DNA from 2 places in the Citrobacter sedlakii genome. Region 1 is predicted to be linked to the other one. Evidence: predicted binding sites of a transcription regulator. Region 1 holds the regulator's gene; the other holds the start of a gene.
The links. The regulator Fur, encoded in region 1, represses iron uptake genes when iron is present. The targets are predictions, from matches to a motif close to ATAATAATGAGAACNACTATCAA.

Region 2: the regulator Fur is predicted to act here: its motif matches at 3,580-3,602, upstream of sodA (superoxide dismutase [Mn]).

What each region holds. Positions count from the first base shown of each region.
Region 1 covers NZ_CP071070.1:3,137,371-3,144,832, reverse strand. Annotated here, with positions in the region: gene tcuB (tricarballylate utilization 4Fe-4S protein TcuB) at 1-867, opposite strand, end outside; gene tcuA (FAD-dependent tricarballylate dehydrogenase TcuA) at 854-2,257, opposite strand; gene tcuR (tricarballylate utilization LysR family transcriptional regulator TcuR) at 2,354-3,280, opposite strand; gene fur (ferric iron uptake transcriptional regulator) at 3,411-3,857, opposite strand; partial or broken gene JY391_RS23995 (fur leader peptide) at 3,850-3,935, opposite strand; gene fldA (flavodoxin FldA) at 4,139-4,669, opposite strand; gene ybfE (LexA regulated protein) at 4,820-5,113, opposite strand; gene ybfF (esterase) at 5,242-6,015, opposite strand; gene seqA (replication initiation negative regulator SeqA) at 6,205-6,750, shown strand; gene pgm (phosphoglucomutase (alpha-D-glucose-1,6-bisphosphate-dependent)) at 6,774-7,462, shown strand, end outside.
Region 2 covers NZ_CP071070.1:4,549,601-4,557,062, reverse strand. Annotated here, with positions in the region: gene rhaB (rhamnulokinase) at 1-213, opposite strand, end outside; gene rhaS (HTH-type transcriptional activator RhaS) at 516-1,352, shown strand; gene rhaR (HTH-type transcriptional activator RhaR) at 1,508-2,356, shown strand; gene rhaT (L-rhamnose/proton symporter RhaT) at 2,353-3,387, opposite strand; gene sodA (superoxide dismutase [Mn]) at 3,675-4,295, shown strand; gene JY391_RS21515 (dihydrodipicolinate synthase family protein) at 4,378-5,268, opposite strand; gene yiiM (6-hydroxyaminopurine reductase) at 5,422-6,093, shown strand; gene cpxA (envelope stress sensor histidine kinase CpxA) at 6,216-7,462, opposite strand, start outside.

The sequences.
Region 1 (7,462 bases):
GCGCTTTACGTTCAGCCACAGCAAACCCGCAGGACCGATAATCAGACCTATCCCCCCGAGGGTGCCGAGGAGCACCGGCACGCTGAAAAACGGATAAGGGGCTTCCCACCCGGCAAAATAGTGATAGCCGGTCGCCACCATGGTGGCGGCGAAGCAGAGCATAAAACCGTAGAAGGTAAAGTGATGGAAGCGACGGCGCAGCAATGTAAAGGCATCATCGGCTTCGTTACACCCTTTGCCGTGTCCGCCGTCGAGGTACTTCAGCGTCAGGGCATTGTGCGTCGCTTCGGCAATCTCCACGGGCTGCGGCGCGCCGGGGGAGATCTCACGCCAGAAGCGGATCACGCCAGCCATCAACAACCCCATCGCCAGAATAAAGACGGAACCAAACATCCAGGCCAGCAGGTTATGCGGGAATATCTGGTAGAAGTCGCCAGCCAGCGGCGGGTGCAGCAAGGAGCCTTTCAGACTCATCGCCAACAACAGGAAGAAAATCAGCGCAAAGACCAGCGTTAGCGCGACGGTCATGCCCGCCCGGCGATACAACGCGCCAAACGCGGCGGGCCGGGCATAATGCTGATAGGTTTCGAGGCGCACTTCCGCCATCGCTTTCGGTACGTTAATGGCGAACTCATGAGGGGGCGCGTACTGACAGGCGTGCAGACAGGCGCCGCAGTTATGGCACAGGTTAGCCAGGTAGTTGATGTCCGCTTTGCCAAACTCAAGACGTTGAGTCATCGCCGGAAAGACGGCGCAAAAGCCTTCGCAGTAGCGGCAGGCGTTACAAACCTGCATCACCCGTTCCACTTCGGCTTCCGGTTCGGTAATGATTTGTGCCTCAATAATTAATTTCTCAAGCTGCTTCATGGTGCGCCTCCTTACGTGCGGCCTGGGCGGCTTCTTTACCGGCAATGCAGCCAAACGTGGTGCCAATCGACATGCCAACGCCAGCGGTATAGCCTTTGCCCAGCACATTGCCCGCCATCATTTCTCCGGCGACAAACAGGGTACGACTGGGTTTTCCGGCGAAATGCACCGCCGCGCGCTCGTTCACTTTCAGGCCGAGGTAAGTAAACGTGATCCCTGGCCGCAGGGCGTAGCCGTAATAAGGCGGCGTATCGAGAGGGCGTGCCCAGTGCGTTTTCGGCGGCGTTAACCCGCTGGTGGCGCAGTTATCCAGGACGGTGTGATCAAAGTGTCCAGGCTGGCAGGCCTGGTTGTATTGCCTGACGGTAGCGCTAAAACGTTGTGCATCCAGCCCCAGTTGGCAGGCCAGCTCTTCCAGCGTATTGGCCTGCGCGCCGGGGAATACCGGTGGCATAAAGTGACCAATGGCTTTGCTGTCGATAATGGAATAACCAATTTGCCCCGGCTGTTGGGCGACCAGACGCCCCCAGATGGCATAGCGTTTCGGCCAGAAATCTTCGCCTTCGTCATAAAAACGCGCTGCGTCGCGGTTGACCACCACGCCTAAAGAGACGCAGTCCACTCGCGTGCAGATCCCGCCGTCATACAGTGGCGCGCGGGCATCAATCGCCACGCAGTGCGACTGGGATGGATCGCCAATGATGTCGGCGCCGGCATCGATCATAAATTTAAGCAGGACACCCTGATTAAAGCGGGTGCCGCGGATGAGAAAATTATCGGCGGGCCATTCCCCACGCGCGTTTTGTCCCCAGGCTTCCCGTAGCCATTCGCGATTGGACTCGAAACCGCCAGCGGCGAGTACACAGGTTCTGGCCTCGATGCGTTCATCGCCCGCCAGCGCGGCGACAAACTCGCCGTCATGTAACTGCAGCGCCTGTACCGGCGTGTTATAGCGGATGGTGACGCCGAGCGCCTCCGCGCTGCGATAATAGGCGTTGACCAGTGCCTTGCCGCCGCCCATGAAAAAGGCGTTCGTACGCGCAACGTGCAGTGCGCCTGATAACGGTGGCTGAAAATTCACACCGTGTTTGCGCATCCAGTCACGGCACTGCGAAGAGGTGCGGATCACCAGTCGTGCCAGCGCTTCGTTGGTATTGCCTTCCGTTACCCGCCAGAGATCCTGCCAGTACTCTTCTTCGGGATAACGGTCGACCAGCACATCCTGCGGCGCATCATGCATACAGCGCAAATTACGGGTGTGCTGTGAATTGCCACCGCGCCATTCGCGCGGCGCCGCTTCCAGCAGCAGCACCGACGCACCGGCCTCCCGGGCGGTTAAGGCGGCACACAGCGCGGCATTGCCGCCGCCAATCACCAGAACATCAACCATCGTAGACTCCATTACGCTTTAACAAATGTTAAATTTGTAATGAAAATGTATACGCATGGGTTGTAGGGGCGCTATGAGGTACTGCTAAAACCCTCTTTAGTTAACGTAAAGGGTGGCGCCTGGCCAGCGGTCAGCCTCAACCAGTTCACGCATCACTTTACCCAGCACGACGCGAGCTGCCAGCCCCGCCGGGGTCAGTTCGTCATCCGATAAACTGACCAGAAAGTTGGGACGGCTGAGGACCGGATTATGGACGCCGATCACGCGCAGGTCGTCCTGGTCCAGTCGGGAAATCGCCGCGCCAGGTTGTAGGGTGGCGCCCAGACCGTCGCGGACCGCCCGCATCAGTAGCGTCAGACCGTCAATTTCCGCAACGATATCAACCTGCAGCGCGTGCTCTTGTGCGATAGCCTCCAGTCTGCCGCGCAGACCGTGGCCCTGACTGGGCATCACGAGGGGAATATTCGCCAGTTGAGCAGGCATGATGTTGTCTTCAGGGAATATAGCCAGCAGGGGGTGGGGGCCGATCAGAAACAGCCGCTCTTCCAGAACCGGCTTCGCGCTCCAGCGCAGGATCTTCTCTTTCTGAAAGACGACCGCTAAATCAAGCTGGCGGGTGTTAATCATCCGCTCAAGATTGCCGGAGAGACTCTCCACGACGTGCAGCCGCACGTCAGCGTAGCTTTCCCGCATGGCGTTAATAAACGGAATGCCCAACACCGATGCCGTACTGGGCGCCATACCGACGCTAACGTGGCCGGATAACCGCGCCTCACGCGCAGCAAGAATGGCGTCGTCGGCATGCCGTAGCGCCAGTTGCGCCTGAGAATAAAAGGCCAGCCCCGCGTTAGTGGGCGTGACGCCGCGCGACGTTCGTTGCAGCAGGCGGATGGCGAGTTCACTTTCCAGACGTGTCATTTGTTGGCTCAGCGCCGAGACGCCAATGTCGAGATCCAGCGCGGCGCTACCCATGCTGCCGGTTTCAACAATACGAACAAAATAACGTAACTGGCGAAGTTCCATTTCGATTCTCCGGACAGGTCAGGGAAGGGAATTTTTACATTAAAACAACACGGGCGGGGAGGGAAGGAAAACGGCGGGATCGCGCCCACAAAAAAGCCAGCCCGCAGGCTGGCTTTCATCAAGCGTAAAATTATTTGCCGTCGTGCGCGTGTTCATCTTCGCGGCAGTCGCCTTCGGCGCAATGGCCATAGAGATAGAGGCTGTGGTTCGTTAAACGAATACCGTGCTTCGCCGCAATCTCACGCTGACGGGCTTCAATCGAATCATCACTAAATTCAATCACTTTGCCACAATCGAGGCAAATAAGGTGATCGTGATGATGCTGCTGGGTCAGCTCAAAAACGGATTTGCCGCCTTCAAAATTGTGGCGGGTTACGATACCGGCGTCATCAAACTGGTTCAGCACGCGATAGACGGTCGCCAGACCAATTTCTTCACCCATGTCGATCAGTCGTTTGTATAAATCTTCCGCACTGACGTGATGGTTATCCGGTTCCTGAAGCACTTCCAGAATCTTTAAACGTGGAAGCGTTACTTTCAGGCCAGCCTTCTTTAATGCGGTATTGTTGTCAGTCATGCGGAATCTGTCCTGTTGCTAAACGATTCACTTCATACGAGAAGTGACAGAAATTGCATTCGAGATAATGCCTCTCATTATAGGACTGCCATCCTTAAATGAAAACTGCAAGCCTCGGGCAAATGTTAATAAAAACGTGGTATTGCCTGGAAATGAGAGCGCCACCTAATAACTCCCGCACATTGTACAGGGATGGGCAAGAAAGTTACAAATTTGTAGCAATTATTTTGATTGGTTTTGTCTATTGATGCGGCGCAAATGGTCTTTGCGCCGCACGGTCATCAGGCGTTGATGATTTCATCCAGGTGCAGTTCTTCAGAAATCTGCTTAACCCATTTCTCAACGCGCTCGGCGGTCAGTTCTGGCTGGCGATCTTCGTCAATGGCCAGACCGACAAAGTGATCGTCATCGGCCAGGCCTTTCGACGCTTCAAAATGATAACCCGCGGTCGGCCAGTGACCGACGATGGTCGCGCCACGCGGCTCAATGATGTCGCGGATAGTACCTAACGCGTCGCAGAAATATTCCGCGTAATCTTCCTGGTCGCCGCAGCCGAACAGCGCCACCAGCTTACCGTTGAAATCAATCTCTTCCAGAGTCGGGAAGAAGTCGTCCCAGTCACACTGCGCTTCGCCATAGTACCAGGTCGGGATACCAAGCAGCAGGATGTCATAGCCTTCAAGATCTTCTTTGCTGCTTTTTGCAATGTCATGCACGTCGGCAACATCTTTACCAAGCTGTTTTTGAATCATTTTTGCGATATTTTCGGTGTTCCCGGTGTCGCTGCCGAAAAAAATGCCAGTGATTGCCATGAGTAAAGTAACCTCTTGAAACTTATTGAAATGGTGGGGGCAAATTGCCCACAGATAAGGGCAATCATAGCAGAACAGTCAGGTATGCGGAAATAGCAAACGCACGCGAGTGCACTCCCTGCTACATGATAGTGATAAATTGTGCGGGTTTCAGACTGAACCCTGGCGTCGCAACGTCGCCAGTTGGCTCATCAGGATTTCTTCGATCAGCTCGCTGCGGCTGATGTCGCGCGATTCCGCCAGTTCATTCAGGGCGTCGACGGCTTCCGCGTTGAGCTTAAGTTCAACACGTTTCAGGCCACGAACTTTGTCGCGTTTAAGCTGGTTGCGCTTGTTAATGCGCAGCTGTTCATCGCGTGAAAGCGGATTGGTTTTAGGTCGTCCCGGGCGACGCTCGTGCGCGAACAGATCTAATGTCGTACGGTCCGTTTGTTCTTTGGCCATGATTTTGGTGACTTCGGGGAAACAATCAGCCAGGCCTCTGCCCGGATGGATAGCGCGCCATCATACATCAGCGGATGGGGCACGCCAACGTTCGCGCGCGCAATCGCGCGCGGACGCTGAGTTTTTAATCAGTTTGCGCTGTCGTTCAGATAACGACGAATGGCGCGCAGCACTGCGTCAGGTTTTTCGGCATGAACCCAGTGGCCTGCGCCCGCGATGACATGCGCGCGCGCCTGTGGGAATTGCGCGAGCAGGTCGTCGCGATACGTCTCGGTGACGTAAGGGGAATTGCCGCCAGGGATAAACAACGCCGGGCGATCCCAGGCTGGAATCGGCTCCCAGCCGACAATATGCGGATACTGATCCCACAGCACCGGCACGTTAAAGCGCCATTCGCCGTCAACGTACGACTTCAGCAGAAACTGAATCACGCCCTCTTCTCTGAGATGGTCGCGCATGACGGCAGCCGCCTCCTTGCGCGTCGTGGCCTGAGACGCCGTCACGGCGTTGATCGCCGCGAAAATCTCATCGTGGCGTCGTACCTTATAATCTACCGGGGCGATGTCGATCGCCACCAGACGATCGATGCGTTCCGGAGCCAGCGCGGTCAGGGCCATCACCGCCTTGCCGCCCATCGAGTGGCCAATAAACGTGGCTTTTTCGATCTGCTGCGCATCCAGAGTGTCGAGCAGATCCTGCGCCATCGCCGGATATGTCATCAGCGGATCGCGGGGCGAGAGGCCGTGGTTACGCATATCAACCTGGAGGATATCGTGATCGCTGACCAGCTCGCGGGCCAGCACGCCGAGATTGTCCAGGCTGCCAAACAGACCGTGAACGAGGACGATGGGAGAATTATTGTGCAGGTTTTGTGCAGTTTGCGCTCGGATATTCAATTTCATGGCAAAGTTCTTTTTTTCGCTCTGTCGGGTTAGGGTATTATGTTGACCATTCTGCCACTGGGCTGCAACTGATACGGTTTACTCCGAGTTTTTTGTTCAGCCAGGTTTGACGCTATCCGCTGTTGGGATTTGCTCCTATAATTCCAACGATTTGTATTCAGATCAGTTATGACACCGCACTGGATTAAGATGAAAACGATTGAAGTTGATGATGAACTCTACAGCTATATTGCCAGCCACACCAAGCATATCGGCGAGAGCGCGTCCGACATTTTACGGCGTATGTTGAAGTTTTCCGCCGCATCGCAGCCCGTCGCGTCGGCGACAAAAGAGGCACGCGCCGCGCAGCCTGTGAGCGCAGAAGTGAAACCCGTCAATCCCGTCAAAGACAAAGTGCGCGCTATGCGTGAGCTGCTGCTGTCCGATGAATATGCGGAACAGAAAAAAGCGGTGAATCGCTTTATGCTGGTGCTGTCTACACTTTACTCACTGGATCACCAGGCGTTTGCCGATGCCACCGACTCGCTGCATGGTCGCACTCGCGTCTATTTCGCGGCGGATGAACAGACGCTGCTGAAAAACGGCAATCAGACCAAGCCGAAACATGTGCCTGGCACGCCGTACTGGGTGATCACGAACACCAACACCGGCCGTAAATGCAGCATGGTCGAACACATCATGCAGTCAATGCAATTCCCGGCGGAATTGATTGAGAAGGTTTGCGGAACAATTTAATGCTTGCATAAAAGGACCAGGCAATGGCAATCCACAACCGTGCAGGTCAACCTGCGCAACAAAGTGATTTGATTAACGTCGCCCAACTGACGGCGCAATATTATGTACTGAAACCCGAGGCAGGGAATGCCGAGCACGCGGTGAAGTTCGGTACCTCCGGACACCGCGGCAGTGCAGGTCGTCATAGCTTCAACGAGCCGCACATTCTGGCGATTGCCCAGGCTATCGCCGAAGAACGTGCGAAAAACGGTATCACCGGCCCTTGCTATGTGGGGAAAGATACCCACGCGCTGTCCGAACCGGCGTTTATCTCGGTGCTGGAAGTGCTGGCGGCCAACGGTGTCGACGTGATTGTTCAGGAGAACAACGGTTTTACCCCGACGCCTGCGGTGTCGAACGCTATCCTGGTTCACAATAAAAAAGGGGGGGCGTTGGCGGACGGTATTGTCATCACGCCGTCTCACAACCCGCCGGAAGACGGCGGCATCAAATACAACCCGCCGAACGGCGGCCCGGCAGATACCAACGTCACGAAAGTGGTGGAAGACCGCGCAAATGCGCTGCTGGCCGACGGTCTGAAGGGCGTGAAGCGCATTTCTCTCGATGCGGCGATGGCGTCTGGCCACGTCAAAGAGCAGGATCTGGTGCAGCCGTTTGTGGAAGGGCTGGCGGAAATTGTTGATATGGCCGCCATTCAGAAAGCGGGCCTGAC
Region 2 (7,462 bases), 1.4 Mb from region 1:
GCCTTCATCGCAAACTTTCTCCAGCCCGAGGCGAATGGCGTCTTCAAGACTGTCGACGTCCCACGTATCAAAACCGTCCTGTTTTTGCAGGCAGTTTACGAAGCGGTGGATTTCACGCAGCGTCAGGGTGCGATGTTCACTGTCATAGCGCGCCAGCATTACGCGTCCGCTGGATGCGCCGAGATCGACAGCGACACAATGGCGAAAAGTCATAGCGAGGTCCTTCTGAGTTTCATTGCGCTCAGTCTAAAAAACCTCGTCATGGCTCACCTTCTTGTTACTGACAGCCATAATTAGCCGCTGGCAAGAAAGCAAAGATGAACGTGATAGCGTTCACAGTTTCCAGTTATACCGCCCCGTTTTCCTGATGTGATGTCGACCGCATTTCCGGATCTTTCCCGCCTTTTCTTGAAAAATTGACGCTGTTTGCTCAGTTTCGTGTCGAAAATTTAAGGTGAGGTTGATAACCCTTAATTACTATTTTGCCATGTTCATTTCATCCGGAAGGGATCATCATGACCGTACTGCACAGCGTGGATTTTTTCCCATCAGGTAAAGCGCCTGTCGCCATTGAGCCCCGGCTGCCACAGTCTGCCTTTCCGGAGCATCACCATGATTTTCATGAAATTGTGATTGTGGAACACGGCACAGGCATCCATGTGTTTAACGGACAGCCGTATACCATTAGCGGCGGCACCGTCTGTTTTGTTCGCGATCACGATCGGCACTTATATGAACACACCGATAACCTTTGCCTGACCAATGTGCTCTACCGTTCGCCCGATGCGTTCCAGTTTTTGTCCGGGCTGGATCAACTGCTGCCCCAGGAACAGGATGGGGCGTACCCTTCGCACTGGCGGGTGAACCAAAGCGTGCTTCAACAGGTGCGCCACCTGGTGGCGCAGATGGAACAACGCGATGAAGAAATGGATCTCCCCGCGCTGGCGAACCGCGAAATTGTGTTTATGCAACTGCTGGTATTACTGCGCAGAAGCAGTCTGATGGAAGGGGCGGAAAATAACGACGCGCGACTGAATCAACTGATGGCGTGGCTGGAAGACCATTTCGCCGAAGAAGTATGCTGGGAGGCGCTGGCTGACCGGTTCTCGCTGTCGCTGCGTACTCTGCATCGTCAGCTCAAGCAGCACACCGGGCTGACGCCCCAGCGCTATCTTAATCGTCTGCGTCTTATCAAAGCCCGCCACCTCCTGCGACACAGTGATGAAAGCGTAACGGACATCGCCTATCACTGCGGTTTCGGCGACAGTAACCACTTTTCGACGCTATTTCGTCGCGAGTTTAACTGGTCGCCACGCGATATCCGTCAGGGGCGCGATGCGTTACTTCAGTAACGCGAATGCAGTCACCGTTTTTTGCTGCGAGATTTGTTAGTAATGATGCAATGATGAGGCCGGATAGCGACGCGTTAGCGTTCTATCCGGCCTGCGTGTCACGCTTTTTGTAGGCCGGGTAAGGCGGTAACCGTCATCCGGCAGGGAAGACTTTGGTGGCGAATCAGTTAGTCCTGTTAAAAAAAGACTTTTTTGCCGGTGATGAACAGGCTGTCGCCGTCGCCGATCGCTATCCGCAGAGCGTGTTTGCTGAACATACCCATGAATTCTGTGAACTGGTAATGGTGTGGCGTGGTAACGGGCTGCACGTGCTCAATGATCGTCCGTACCGGATTACGCGTGGCGATCTGTTTTACATTCGCGCGGAAGACAAGCACTCCTACACCTCGGTTAATGACCTCGTGCTGCAGAATATTATCTATTGCCCGGAGCGGCTTAAGCTGAACCTTGCCTGGGAGAGCGCCATTCCCGGTTTCAACGGTACGCCAAGACAGCCGCACTGGCGATTGGGCAGCGCCGGAATGACCCAGGCGCGCCAGGTGATTAACCAGCTTGAGCATGAAAGTCATCAGCACGATCCGCTGGTTAATGACATGGCGGAACTGTTGTTCGGGCAACTGGTGATGACGTTGAAGCGTCACCGCTACGCTACCGACAACCTGCCAGCCACTTCCAGCGAAACCCTGCTTGATAAACTGATCACCGCGCTGGCGGGAAGCCTTGAGCGCCCGTTCGCGCTGGATGCATTTTGCGATCGGGAAGGGTGTAGCGAGCGCGTGCTGCGCCAGCAGTTCCGCAATCAGACCGGTATGACCATCAACCAGTATCAGCGCCAGGTGCGCGTCTGCCATGCGCAATATTTGCTTCAGCACAGCCGCCTGATGATCAGTGAAATTTCGATGCAGTGCGGGTTTGAGGACAGTAACTATTTTTCGGTGGTGTTCACCCGGGAAACCGGGATGACGCCCAGTCAGTGGCGTCATCTCAGTACTCAAACCGATTAACTGGCCATTCCCAGACCAACGATATTGGCGGCAATAATGATGACCACACAGCCCAGACTCAGTACGCCGACAGGACGACGTCCGGCGTTGTTCCACTCTTTCAGTACCAGTCCGACGATCCCGCCGCAGAGTACGTAGAAGCTCATGTGCAGCATCCAGCTAATGTAGTCGTACTGCGCCGGAATACGCGCGTGGCCCCAGGCGTAAAAGAAGAACTGTAAGTACCACATCAGACCGCCCAGCGCGGAGAGCAGTATGTTGGAGACGATCAGCGGTTTTGCCAGCGAGAAATCGGCTTTTATCGACAGATCTTTTACTTTTGCCAGACGAATAAAGCAGAAGCCAAGGTTAACCAGCGCGCCGCCGCCCATAATCACCACATAGCTTGGCAGAGCGACATACAGCGGGTCGACACCCAGCGCGGCAGCCGCTTCGTGCATCGGTTTTGCAGCGTTCATCGCAAAGGACATCCCGGCAGAGAAGATGCCGCACATCACTGCCAGCAACAGGCCTTTTTTCAGATTGAAATCCTCGGCCTTGATGCCCATTTTACGCTCTTTAAGCTGACCGGCGCGGGTGACGATCGCGACGCCAATCAGGGCCACCAACACGCCCAGCAGCGTCATCCGCCCGCCTTCGGTGTTGATCAGCACATCAAAATTGCCGTTGATGATAGGCGTCATCAGCGTACCGACAATCAGCGTGATGCCAATCGCGATACCAATGCCCATCGACATGCCGAGATAGCGCATTGTCAGGCCATAGTTGATGTTGCCGATACCCCACATGGCGCCGAACAGGAACACGGGCAGCAGAGTAGAAAGATTGAAGGAGCTGAAATAGGCCCAGAAGTCAGGCAACAACATGGCGCTGATGGTCCAGGGCAGGATCAGCCAGGAGACAATGCCTCCCACCGACCACATGGTTTCCCATGACCACTGTTTAACTTGTTTGAACGGGGCATAGAAACAGGCTGCACTGGCCGCACCTATCAAATGCCAAAAGATACCCATCGTAATCGCGTTACTCATCACGTCATCCTCATTGTTTTTATCGTCGGTTTTACCCATCCGACGTCATGAGTTTAAAAAGTGCGCAGATACATAACCTTTTAACGGTTGCCGCAGTCACGGCGTTGATGGCAATCAGGACGTTAACTGAGTGATTTGGCTCACATATCAGGTAAAGTGAGAAAAAAAGATATCCCTACAAAAACTACGGCATTGATAATCATTTTCAATATCATTTAATTAACTATAATGAACCAACTGCTTACGCGGCATTAACACCCAGCCGCTCGACAATAATGGAGATGATTATGAGTTATACACTGCCATCCCTGCCGTACGCTTACGATGCACTGGAACCGCACTTCGATAAGCAGACGATGGAAATCCACCATACCAAACACCACCAGACTTACGTTAACAACGCTAACGCAGCGCTGGAAAGCCTGCCGGAACTGGCCGCGCTGCCGGTTGAAGAACTGATTACGAAGCTGGATCAGGTGCCTGCGGACAAGAAAACGGTTCTGCGTAACAACGCGGGCGGCCATGCTAACCACAGCCTGTTCTGGAAAGGCCTGAAAAAAGGCACCACCCTGCAGGGCGACCTGAAAGCCGCTATCGAGCGCGACTTCGGTTCCGTTGATAACTTCAAAGCGGAATTCGAGAAAGCCGCTGCCACCCGTTTCGGCTCCGGCTGGGCGTGGCTGGTGCTGCAAGGCGATAAACTGGCTGTTGTTTCTACCGCCAACCAGGACTCCCCGCTGATGGGTGAAGCGATTTCTGGCGCATCCGGGTTCCCGATCCTGGGTCTGGATGTGTGGGAGCACGCTTACTACCTGAAATTCCAGAACCGCCGTCCGGACTACATCAAAGAGTTCTGGAACGTGGTGAACTGGGACGAAGCTGCGGCGCGTTTCGCGGCTAAAAAATAATTTGTCTGCCGGATGGCGCGGTGACGCCATCCGGTACGCATCAGCAGGCCCGGTGAGCGAGAGCGCCGCCGGGCCTGTTTTTTTATCTGCCAAAAACGGTATCGATCGTCTGGCATTGTTGCGCATTCAGTTCTCCACCCGCGTTGCGCGACACGCCGGTGCAATAGCCAAACTTGCGCGATACCACTGTTTTAATGGTGGTGACAAAATCCTCGCCGATGGCGTAAATCGACATATAAACGCCGATCTTCTGCTGGATATCGCGCAGGGTGGCGAGGTCGCCCGCCCTGAATGCCTCGCGCGCGCTGACAAACAACTCTGGCATTACGTTGTTCAGCCCGGAAATAATCCCCGCACCGCCTGCCAGCAGGTTAGGAATGTAATATTCGTCATAACCGGACAGTACCGCGAAATCATCGCGTACCGCGCGCGTCGCCTGGATCATGCTGCGGGTATGCGACTGACAGTCGACGGTATCTTTAATGCCGGCGAAGTTCGGGAATTCGCCAGCGAGGGTTGCGACCAGCTCCGGCGTTAAATCGCAGCCGGTACGCGCCGGAAAGTTATAGGCGAACCATTTGCCGCTGAGCTGTTGCCCAAGCTGGCGAAAATACCGCAATAGTTGGGTTGGCGTCTGGCCGTAGTAATACGGCGGCAAAACCATCACCGCGTCATAGCCTGTGAGATACGCTTCCTTCGCCATCAGCAGCACGTCCTGCGTACAGGTTGAGGAGACGTTAGCAACCATTTTTAGCGTGCTCATGGCGCGCGCCTCACGAATCAATAACAGACGCTCTTCTAACGAGAAGGAGGCGAATTCCCCGATACTGCCCATCAGTAAAATGACGTCGATTCTGGCCTCTGTCAGGCGGCTCAGGTGTTGCTTAAGCCCGTTGAGATCGATCTTGCCGTCATTATCCATTGGCGTAATGGAGGGGCACCAGACGCCAGCAAACTGTGTTTGACCTGTCACGTTGTTGACTCCTTATTCTGAAATGGCGTTTCAAAAGACCGTTCATTGATAACATGTCTCTTACTGCATCATGTGAACCGTGCTCTCATTTTTCGCACCCGAGGTAAAATAATTGTGGTTAAATAGAGCAAATTTATCGGGGAGAGGGACCAGATGCGCTATCCAGTAGAGGTATTTACCGGCAAGATTCAGGACTACGCGGGAAACCGCCCCAGTGCGATCGCCAAAATTCAGGTGGATGGCGAACTTAAGCTCACCGAACTCGGTCTGGAAGGCGACCAGCAGGCGGAAAAGAAAATCCACGGCGGGCCGGATCGCGCGCTGTGTCATTACCCCCGCGAGCATTACGGCTGGTGGGCGCGTGAATTCCCTATGCAGGCGGAGCGGTTCGTGGCTCCGGCATTTGGTGAAAATCTCTCAACCGAAGGACTCACCGAAGGGAACGTCTTTATTGGCGATATTTTTCGCTGGGGCGAGGCGCTGATCCAGGTTACGCAGCCTCGTTCGCCGTGTCATAAGCTTAACTTCCATTTCGGCATCAGCGATATGGCAAGCCAGATGCAAAACAGCGGTAAAACCGGCTGGCTGTGCAGCGTGATTGCCGCCGGGAACGTGTCGACGGACGCGCCGCTGGAGCTGGTCTCCCGTATTAGCGACGTGTCGGTGCAGGAAGCCATCGCGATTGCATGGCATATGCCGTTCGATGATGAGCAGTATCATCGTTTGCTGTCGGCGGCAGGGCTGTCGAAAAGCTGGACCAGAACAATGCAGAAACGCCGTCTGAGCGGCAAGATAGAAGATCAGTCGCGGCGTCTGCGCGGCTGAAACCTCTATCGCCATCCGGCAACGAAACGTGCCTGATGGCGTTGTTTAACAGACCTACGGGCATACTACGATGTGCAGGCCGGACAAGGCGTTTTCGTCGCCGTCCGGCACGACAACGTGAGTTACGAACGCTTATACAGCGGCAGCCAGATCACCAGCCGTAGCCCACCGAGCGGGCTGTCTTCGGCTTTCACCCAGCCACGGTGCTGTTGAATTGCAGTTTCAACAATCGCCAGCCCCAGTCCTGTTCCGCCAGATTCGCGATCGCGCGCTTCGTCTGTCCGGTAAAACGGCCGGAAGATTTGTTCCCGGTCTTCTGGGCTAACGCCCGGCCCGTCGTCATCCACTGTGATCGTAATGCCGTCTTTATCCACCGCGAAGCCAACTTCGATCTTCGTATGGGAATAGCGCAGCGCGTTACGAACGATATTTTCCAGCGCGCTTTCCAGCGCGTTCGGGTTGCCATACAGCGGCCAGGGTCCCGGCGGGAAGTTCACCGTGAACGATTTACCCATCTGCTCAGCTTCAAAGGCGGCGTTATCCAACACCTCACCCCACAGCTGATTTGCTTTCATCGTTTCGCTGACCAGCGCGTTTTTCTGCTGATTGCGCGACATCACTAACAGGTCGTTGATCATGCTATCCAGACGCTGTGCTTCGGTCTCGATGCGCTCAAGCTCTTTGCTTTCGCCACTGCGGCGGCGCAACAGCGCGGTGCCCAACTGCAGGCGAGTGAGCGGCGTTCTCAGTTCATGCGAGATATCCGACAGCAGACGCTGTTGGGTGGTCATCATGCGTTCCAGCGCGGTCACCATCTGGTTGAAACTGGCCCCTGCTGCAAGGAATTCCTGCGGGCCAGCTTCCAGCTCCGGATGCTGACGCAGGTTACCCTGGGCCACCTCATCCGCCGCGTTTTTCAGCTTGCGCGCTGGTTTCGCCAGGCTCCAGGCCAGCCACAGCAGCAGTGGCGAACTCACCAGCATGGTGACAATCAACAACAACAATGGGCGGTCAAACAGCAGGTTAATAAAATCGGATTGGGAATTGCTGGCCGGTCGAATCAGGTAAAGCTGGTAGTTATCTTCGCCGTCTCTCACCGAGAACGGCCCTACCATCTCTACGCGACCATACTTTTTCTTCTGCGGATGATCGGCGTTATCCGCCTGACCAATGAAGTTACGAATGATCTGCATTTCACTGCGTTCTGCGCCGATCACCCGTCCTTCGGTGGTCACAAGCAATAACCGCTGTCCCGGCGGCGCCCACTTGTCTATCGCGCGGAACAAGCGACGCCACCACATCAAATCATTGGGTGGATCGTTCGCAAGTTCAGCTTCTACGTGTTGCTCTATCATCAACCCCTGGCGCT